2 regions of the Rhodococcus sp. NS-SX18 genome follow, and region 2 is predicted to be linked to the other one. Evidence: riboswitches for the same ligand, from Rfam matches in the RefSeq annotation. Region 2 holds a riboswitch; the other holds the start of a gene.
The links. Region 2 has a riboswitch for cyclic di-AMP ahead of AC2IPW_RS05450 (transglycosylase family protein). Riboswitches for the same ligand answer to the same signal wherever they lie in the genome.
Positions count from the first base shown of each region.

Region 1: linked by a shared signal. The riboswitch ahead of AC2IPW_RS14475 (C40 family peptidase) and the one ahead of AC2IPW_RS05450 (transglycosylase family protein) in region 2 are both predicted to bind cyclic di-AMP.

Region 1 covers NZ_CM170633.1:3,144,651-3,149,050, reverse strand. Annotated here, with positions in the region: gene AC2IPW_RS14480 (DEDD exonuclease domain-containing protein) at 1-1,076, opposite strand, end outside; cyclic di-AMP (ydaO/yuaA leader) riboswitch at 1,566-1,733, shown strand; gene AC2IPW_RS14475 (C40 family peptidase) at 1,748-2,329, shown strand; gene AC2IPW_RS14470 (NlpC/P60 family protein) at 2,529-3,572, shown strand; gene AC2IPW_RS14465 (gluzincin family metallopeptidase) at 3,628-4,400, shown strand, end outside.
Region 2 covers NZ_CM170633.1:1,174,752-1,179,151, reverse strand. Annotated here, with positions in the region: gene AC2IPW_RS05475 (MFS transporter) at 1-297, shown strand, start outside; gene AC2IPW_RS05470 (DUF2771 family protein) at 294-761, shown strand; gene AC2IPW_RS05465 (cold-shock protein) at 870-1,280, opposite strand; gene AC2IPW_RS05460 (hypothetical protein) at 1,448-1,690, shown strand; gene AC2IPW_RS05455 (YccF domain-containing protein) at 1,687-2,079, shown strand; cyclic di-AMP (ydaO/yuaA leader) riboswitch at 2,291-2,514, shown strand; gene AC2IPW_RS05450 (transglycosylase family protein) at 2,524-3,108, shown strand; gene AC2IPW_RS05445 (hypothetical protein) at 3,172-3,360, opposite strand; gene AC2IPW_RS05440 (helicase-associated domain-containing protein) at 3,421-4,400, shown strand, end outside.

The sequences.
Region 1 (4,400 bases), 2.0 Mb from region 2:
ACGGCGACGGCGTCGGCCCGCGAGGAGAACGGACCGACGGCGTCGACCGTGGGGCCGCCGACCGGATGCGGTGGAGCCGCGGCGGGCGTCCGCACGACGGACAGCCGGGGGAACGCCTCGTCGGTGAGGGTGATCCACCAGCCCCGCGCGGGGAACTTGGAGCGGCGGTTGTAGGGCGGAGCGTGCGCGGCCAGCAGTCTCAGCTCCCGCACCCCGGCCTCGAGTGCATGGGCGCATTCGACGTGGTCGATCCGGGTGGTGAGCGCCACCATCTCCTTCAACCGGGGCCGGGTCTCGGAACCGGTGAAGTAGTTGCGCACGCGGCGGCGGAGGTCCACGGCCGTACCGATGTACAGCACCTCGTCGGAGGGCCCGCGGAACAGGTACACGCCGGGCCGTCGCGGCAGGTGTGCCGCGAGGGACCGCTTGGCGCGTTGCTCCGCGGTGACCGCCGGCAGGTAGTCCCGCAGTTCGGTGAGGCTGTGGACACCCTGGTTCCCGACGCGCTCGATGAGCGCGTGCAGGACGTCGACGGTGGCCCGGGCGTCGTCGAGCGCGCGGTGCGTGGGCGTGGTGGACACGCGGAACAACTCGGCGAGGGCGGACAGTCGCACGGACGGGGCCTCGTCCCGGCCGAGCACGCGGCGCGCGAGCTTGACCGTGCACAGCACCGTGAACCGTGGCCACGCGACTTCGGTGCGGGACGCCGCGGCCCGCAGGAAGCCGACGTCGAAGCCCGCGTTGTGCGCGACGAGCACGGCCCCTGCGGCGAACTCGAGGAACGACGGCAGGACCTGCTCGATCCGGGGCGCGGAACACACCATGGCGGTGGTGATGCCGGTGAGCTGGACGATGTTCGGCGGGATCGACCGGCCCGGGTCGACGAGCGTGGCGAACTCACCGAGTACTTCACCGCCGCGGATCTTGACCGCGCCGATCTCCGTGATGGCGTCGTCCGTGGAGCTGCCGCCGGTGGTCTCGAGGTCGACGACGACGAACAGCGTCTCCCGCAACGGCGTGTCCAGTTCGTCGAACCCGAGCTGCACCCCGACGGCAGGGTCGGGTCGTCGGGGCACGGTCACGTCGTCAGGGTAGGAGCCGGGTCCGACACCGCGGGGAGTGGGATCCGGCACCAACCGGAGGGAAAAAGAGGGTCGGAGGCCCGGACCCGGCTCGACGAGACGAGGATCACATCGTCGATCACCCGTGTGGGTGTGGGCGCCGCCCCGACGGGGTAGCGGCCCGGGTGGCACGGTGGGGCGTGTCGCCGCGACGGGCGGTGTCGCAGGCGTCCTCGCCGCGGAGATCGCCCGCGGGACCTGCGACGACGTGTCAGCGGGCCGGTGGCGGGCCCCGGGGCGTGCCGGCCACCGCCGCCGGGGCCGCCGCCCTCGAACCGACCGTTACGTTTCCGTGATCGCGCGGCCGGGGTCGTGCGGCCCGAATCGGGCATATCCGTCAATCTGCGGCCGATGAAGCGTCGAAGGTCGACATCCTCCGATGCGATTTCGTAATCTTTTCGAGACCAAGCGGTGAGGATGTCGAACCACCAGAGGGGAGACGCCGCTCGGTCACCGCCTAATCGGCGCATCCACAGCGGGTGCCCGAGCCGGGGACCCACGTTGTCCTCTGGGGTGAATCCCCTCCGACCGTCACCGCGGAACGAGGGGTAGGGCTGATCTTCCCAGCCCGAACCCGTCAGCTAACTCGGTCGGCGGACGAACGGAAGAAATGGAGCAAACCCCTCGTGGCGTCTCAGATTTCCAAGCGCACCGTCCGGCGCGCTGTCGTTGCCGGTGCCCTCGCTCTCGGTGCGGTCACCGTCTCGGCCGGTCCCGCCCTCGCGGAGCCGATCACCATTCCCGGCGTCGGCTCGTTCGACCTGCCGGCCGGCGTGACCCTTCCGCCGGAGGTCACCAACCTCGTCCCGCCGGCCCCGCAGGGTGCCGCACCGGCTCCGGCCGCGCCCTTCAGCGCGCCGGTGACCTCGGTTGCCCAGCGCGCCGTGGACGCAGCCCACAGCAAGCTCGGCGCCCCCTACGTCTACGGCGCCGCCGGTCCTGATGCCTTCGACTGCTCCGGACTGGTGCAGTGGGCCTACAAGCAGGCCGGTCTGAACCTGCCGCGCACCAGTTACGACCAGGCCTCCGCCGGCCGGGCCGTGGACGTCTCCGCCCTGCAGCCCGGCGACGTCGTGTCGTTCTACGGCGGTGGCCACTCCGGCATCTACATCGGCAACGGCAACGTCATCCACGCGTCGACCTCGGGTCAGCCCGTGAAGATTGCTCCGATGAACTCGATGCCGGTCGACGGGGCCCGCCGCTACTGAGCGACGACTCCACGACTGTCACGCAGTGCAGCGGGGGCGGACCGGTCGACGCCGGTCCGCCCCCGCTGGCGCTCCGGGGCCGCACTACCCGGCGCAGCCGGAGCTACCGGCGGGTAGACACGACCCGGAACCCTTCCGTAACCTGATCGAGATTTTTCGGGTAACGGGTGCGCAACCTCGAACGAAAGGACCTGGTCCCGTGGTGGTGGACTGGACGAAACCGTCGCTTCGGGCGCTGGTGATCGGGGTGCTCCTCGCGGTGTTCTCGGTGGCCGCCCCAGCCGGCGCCGACCCGGTGGGGGAGAGCCCCACCGCCGCACTGGAGCGGCTGGCCGAGCTGTCACGCAAGTCCGAGCAGACCACCGAGGCGCTGCACAACGCCGGAATCGACCTCGACGCGAAGGTCGAGGCCCAGCGCGCCGCCGACGCGGCTCTGACGCGCGACCGGGAGGTGCTGGCCGCCGCGGAAGCGGAACTCGCCGTCTTCCGGCCCACGGTGGACAAGCTCGCCGTCGCCAACTATCGCGGCGCCCGCACCAACCGGTTGTTCGCTCTGATGGTCAGCGAGTCGCCCCAGCAGCTGCTCGACCAGATGGCGGCGCTCGACGTCATCGCCCACCAGACCGCCGACCAGGTCGCGGGATTCCGCACCGCGTCGGCCGCGGCCGCGGAGGCTGCGCTGGCCTCCCAGCGCTCGGCCGACCAGGCGCGCGCCGCCGCCGAGCAGGCCCAGGTCGTGCGGGACGAACTGCAGCGGCAGCAGAGCGAACTCGAGGTCCGGATCGACGAGGTGCTCGCCGCGTTCGCCGACCTGAGCGCCGAGGAGAAGGCCACCCTCGCCGGCACCCCGTTCCCCCCGGGATTCGATGCCGAGAAGATCCTGTCGAGCCTGGCCCCCGGCAGCGGCAGCGGTGCCCTGCAAGCCGGCATGACCCGGATCGGCAGCCCGTACAGCTGGGGTGCCGCCGGTCCCTCCGAGTTCGACTGCTCCGGTCTGGTGGTGTGGGCCTACAAGCAGATCGGCAAGGACCTGCCGCGGTCGAGTCAGGCCCAGGCGCAGGGGGGCACCCCCGTCCCGCGCGATCAGCTCCGACCCGGCGACGTCGTGACCTTCTACGACGACGCCTCGCACGTGGGGCTGTACGCGGGTAACGGCAACGTCCTGCACGCCTCCACCTACGGAGTGCCGGTCAAGGTCGCCCCGATGGACCGGATGCCGTTCCACAACGCCCGCCGGTACTGACGTCCGCCGCGCCGCCCCCGCGGCGCCGTCGTGGGCGCGACCTACACTGGCCGCCGTGCCCGCGCCCGATTCGTCGCCCCGCCCCCCTGGCAGCCGCCGGTGGGAGCGGCTCGGCGTCGCCGGACTGGTCGTCGCGGTCCTGGCCGTCGGCCTCTCGCTCGCGTTCACGCCCGACGACGGCCCGGCGGAACCGGGCTCGCACCGGGCCGTGCAGGAACTGCTCGACACATGGTCCCGGGCCGTGCGCACCGCCGACCCGGCGGTACTCGCCACCGTCGTGGATCCCCGCGCCCGCCCGGGACTGCTCGACGCGGAGGTCCGCCGCGCGGAGGCCCTCGCCGCGTTGCCGCTGGCGGACTTCGCCTACGAGCTCGGTCCGGACCTCGGCACCGACGTCCCCGACGACCTGGCGGCCCGGCTCGGCGCCGACGAGGCCCGTGCCCTCACCGTCCTGCTGCGCTACGCCGTCGAAGGGATCGACGACGAACCGACGCGCAAGCCCGTGACGGTGGTCCTCGCCCGCCGGGGGGAGCAGTGGCACCTCGTCGACGACCGCCCGCTGCCGGGCGCGGAAACCACCACCTGGCGGGGGCCGTGGGACTACGGCCCACTCGAGGTCCGGGCCGTGGACACCGGAGCCGGGAGCCGGTCCCTCGTCGTGGGCCATCCCGGGCACTCGTCCCTCGTCGCCGACATCGCCGCCGAACTCGCCGCCGCCGTCGAGGCCGTGGACGCCGTGTGGGGAACCGGATGGCCCCGCCGCGCCCTCGTGCTCGTCACCGCCTCGCACGACGAGTTCACCGCCCAGGTCGGCAGCCGCTACAACGG
Region 2 (4,400 bases):
CAGCAGGACCTCCCGGAGGAGTCCATCGCGTCCGGGTTCGGTCGTTCGGAGACGGTGCTGCAACTGAGCTGGGTGTTCGGTGGGGCGCTGGGGGTGCTGCTGCCCACCGAGTACTGGCTCGGGTTCACCGTGATCACGGTCGTGCTGGCCCTCGGGCTGACGCAGACGATCCTCACCTACCGTGGAGGCACCGTCGTTCCGGGCTTCGGAGGAAAACGCCCGGAACACGCCACCCAGGAGACCACCGGTCGCATCCCGCGGCCAGGCGGACGTACGACGAGAAACGGAACCCGATGAGACTGCAGCCCCGGACGAAGAAGACGATCGCGATCCTGGTGGTCGTGGCGCTGATCGCGATCGGCGGGCTCACCGCGGTCGTGGTCTCCCTCGTCCGGTCGGCACCGCCGAGCCTGCCCACGGTGACGGCATATGCGCAGGGCCGTACGGTCACGGTCGATCCCGGCCTGTGCAGCGCCGACGGCACGTGCGCCGGCCTCGAGGCGGTGATGCTCGAGGTTCCGGCCGGCATGCCGCTGCAGTTGTCGCTGCCGTCGGAGATCGCGGAGTCCGACTGGCGGCTCAACGTCACCTACGGTGATCCGCGCACCGGTGAGATCTTCGAGGGGTTCCGTGACTACACGCCCGGTCAGGCCCGTGCCGTGACGGTGCCGTCCGATCCCGGAGCGCAGTTGCTGAACGTGGTGCTGCAGCTGCCCGCGACCGGGGAGCAGGCGCCGGTCTGGGCCATCCAGACGTTCTGAGCCACAACGCGCACGCGTTCCGAGCCACAACGCGCACGCGTTCCGAGCCACAGCGCACGCGAGAGGGGCCTTCCGGTGCTGCACCGGAAGGCCCCTCTCGCTCAGGCGTCAGGCGTCGAGTTCGCGCGCGACGGCGCGCATGACCTCGGAGATCCGCTGGGCGGTCTTGCGCTCGGGATGACGGCCCCTGCGCAGCTCCGGCTGCACGGTGGCCTCGAGGAGCTTGATCATGTCCTCGACCATGCCGTGCAGTTCGTCGGGGGTGTGCCGCTTCTGGGGGGCCGCCTCGCGCCGGCCACCCTGACGGACCGACGGCAACGGCTCGAGCAGTTTCAGACTGAGGGCCTGCGGCCCGCGGCGGCCCGCGGCCATGCCGAACTCGACCCGCTGCCCCGGCTTGAGGCCCTCGACCCCGGCCGGGAGCGCGGACGCGCGTACGTAGACGTCCTCGCCCTCCTCCTGGGACAGGAAGCCGAAGCCCTTCTCCACGTCGTACCACTTCACCTTGCCGGTAGGCACTGCGTTCACCCGCTCCTCGACAGCCGTGCCCCGCAGGGCACGAGTGGATATGCAAAACAACGCGCCCCGCTTCGAGTGCGGGACGCGCAGACATGCGTCAGTGTACCCGTGGCGGAGTCCGCTTCCGAAAGTCCGGCGAAGGCGCGCCGGGCCGCGGAAGCACTACGGTGGAACGCGTGGGTACCTCCAGTTCTTCCGTACCGGGCAACGGCCTGCTCAAGGCCGCGCTGGCCTGCTTCGTGGTCGGGGTCGTCGCCGTCGTGGCGATCTTCCTGACCCCCGTCGTCACCGACGGCCGGCCGGGCCTGGTCCTGTATCTGCTGACTCTCGCCTGGCCGCTCGGTTTCGTGCTGGCCTTGACCTTCGCGCTGCGCTCCGGCCGGCGCGCCCGCGGAAGGGACCGCACGTGAGGATTCTGCTCAACATCATCTGGCTGGTCTTCGGCGGTCTGTGGCTGGCGCTGGGGTACTTCCTGGCGGGCCTGATCTGCTTCGTGCTGATCATCACCATCCCGTTCGGCATCGCGGCGTTCCGCATCGGCGTGTACGCGCTGTGGCCGTTCGGCAAGACGGTGGTGGACAAGCCCACGGCGGGGGCGGGTTCGCTGATCGGCAACGTGATCTGGGTGGTCGTCGCCGGCATCTGGCTCGCCCTGGGGCACGTGGTGACGGCGATCGCGATGGCGATCACGATCATCGGCATCCCGCTGGCGCTCGCGAATCTGAAGATGGTGCCGATCTCGCTGCTGCCGCTCGGGAAGGACATCGTCCCGGTGGACACCCGGCCGGGTTACGTGTGACGTTCCTCACATAACGCGGGAATAACGGGGAGGTCGCAGACCGGAACCGGCGATGGACTTTCGGCCCTACCTGCGGCTTCATCGCGCCACACCGGCCACCTCTGCATCGTGCGTGCGACGCCCGGCGTTATCAATTGGTGACAATCACCGTCCCGAGCCGTTACCGTCATGTCCGGCCGGTTGGTTCGGCCACCCCGGGTCCGTCGCGCCAAATCCTGCTCCGCGGAATCCCGGTGTCCCGACGAACGATCCACGGGAGCAGGAAGCGGGGGACCCAACGGTCTCCCAGGGAACACCGATTCCCAGGAGGCACCCGGATCGTCGCCACGCGACGGTCCTCGGGGTGAAGCCGAATCGCCCACCGGCGAGGAGGCCGGGCTACCTCTTCAGCCCGAACCCGACAGCTGACCTCGCAGGCGCGTACGGAGAGGAACCGGAACCGACATGAGCGGACGCCATCGCAAACCCACCAACACCGGCCGCACCGTCGCCAAGTTCGCGCTGACCAGCGCTGTTCTCGGCGTCACGGGGGTCGCCTTCAGCGGCACCGCCAACGCCGCTCCCGACTCCGACTGGGATCGCCTCGCGCAGTGCGAGTCCGGCGGCAACTGGGCCATCAACACCGGCAACGGCTACCAGGGTGGCCTGCAGTTCTCCCCCAGCACGTGGAACGCCTACGGCGGCGGCGAGTACGCCGCGACCGCCAACCAGGCCAGCCGTGAAGAGCAGATCGTCGTCGCCGAGCGCGTGCTGGCCGGCCAGGGCTGGGGCGCATGGCCGTCCTGCTCCTCGAGCCTCGGCCTGAGCAGTGCGCCGACGGAGCGCAGCGCCCCGTCCACGAGCGCCGGCACCGTCCAGAACGCCCCGGTCGTCGAGGCCGCCCCCGAGGTGCCCCAGGTGCCTGCCCTGCCCGCCGAGGCCCAGGGCCTGCGGGCCGGTTTCGAACAGGGTCTCGAGGCCCTGCGCCAGGCCGGTATCGCCGTCGACCAGAACCTCGTCGACGCGGTCAACGCCGCCCTGCCGAACTGACACCCGGCACAGCCGCACGAAAGAGCCCCGCACCTGCAGGTGCGGGGCTCTTCGCAATCCGGATCAGCGGTTGATGACGGTGCGGGGATGGGTGTACGGGAGGGCGTCGACGGGCAGCGGGAACTCCATCTCCTCACCGTACGGGGACAGCGGGCCGGAACGAGTCGAGGACAACTCGGTGACGGCGTGGTCCCCGTCCGCCACCTTGGGCCACCCCGGATCGACGTACTGCTTCTTCGAATTGTCAGCCATGCGCTCATTTTGGCAGGCAGGTTCACGGACAGCCACTTCAGGTCTCTAATCTTGGTGTCGATGACCGCCACCGACCCCGCCGCGCCGGAGACCGGCCCGGAGTCACTCGCCCACTGGCTTGCCGACCGCCGCGATGCCGACCTCGGCGAGCTGCTGCGCGCCCGCCCCGACCTGGTGGTCCCGCCACCTGCCACGATGAGCGTCCTGGCCGGCCGCGCACAGCAGCGCGCGTCGGTGTTCCGCGCCGCCGACGAGCTCTCCGTCCTCGACTTCGGGGTGGTCGAGGCCCTGACCCGGCTGGGTGCCGACCGGGAGCCCGTCACGCGACGCGCTCTGCTCGACTCCCTCTCCGGCCGGGTCACGGCCAAGAACGTCGACCGGTCCCTCGAGGCACTGCGGCGGCTCTCCCTCGTGTGGGGCCCGGCCGACGGGCTGCGGGTCGTCGAGGCCGCCGCGGCGACGGTGCCGTGGCGCCTCGGCCGCGGTCCCGACCCCGACGGGCTGCCCGACGAACTCGGCGCCGTCCTCGCCGATCTCGACCCGGCCCGGCGCAGCCTGCTCGACACGCTGGCGCGCACCTCCCCCGTCGGCCGGACCCGCGACGCCGCCCCGGGCACCCCCGCCGACCGGCCCGTGCAGCGCCTGATCGCGGCCGGCCTGCTGATCCGGCTCGACGACGAGACCGTCGAACTGCCGCACCGCGTCGGTCAGGCGCTGCGGGAGGAGGCGCCTTTCGACCCCGCAGCCCTCACCCCGCCCCGGCCGCTGCCCGCGACGCACGTCGTCGCCGACGTCAATGCCACCGCGGCCGGAGCCGCCCTCGAACTGCTGCGGCACTGCGAGAATCTGATCGACGCGCTCGGTGCCCTTCCCGCTCCCGCGCTCAAAGCCGGGGGTCTCGGGGTGCGGGAGCTGCGTCGCCTCGCCAAGACCGTCGACGTGGACGAGCAGCTCGCCGCACTGCTCGTCGAGCTGCTCGCCGCCGCCGGCCTGATCGCGCGGGGCATGCCGCAGCCCGCGCCGACCACGGACATCGACGA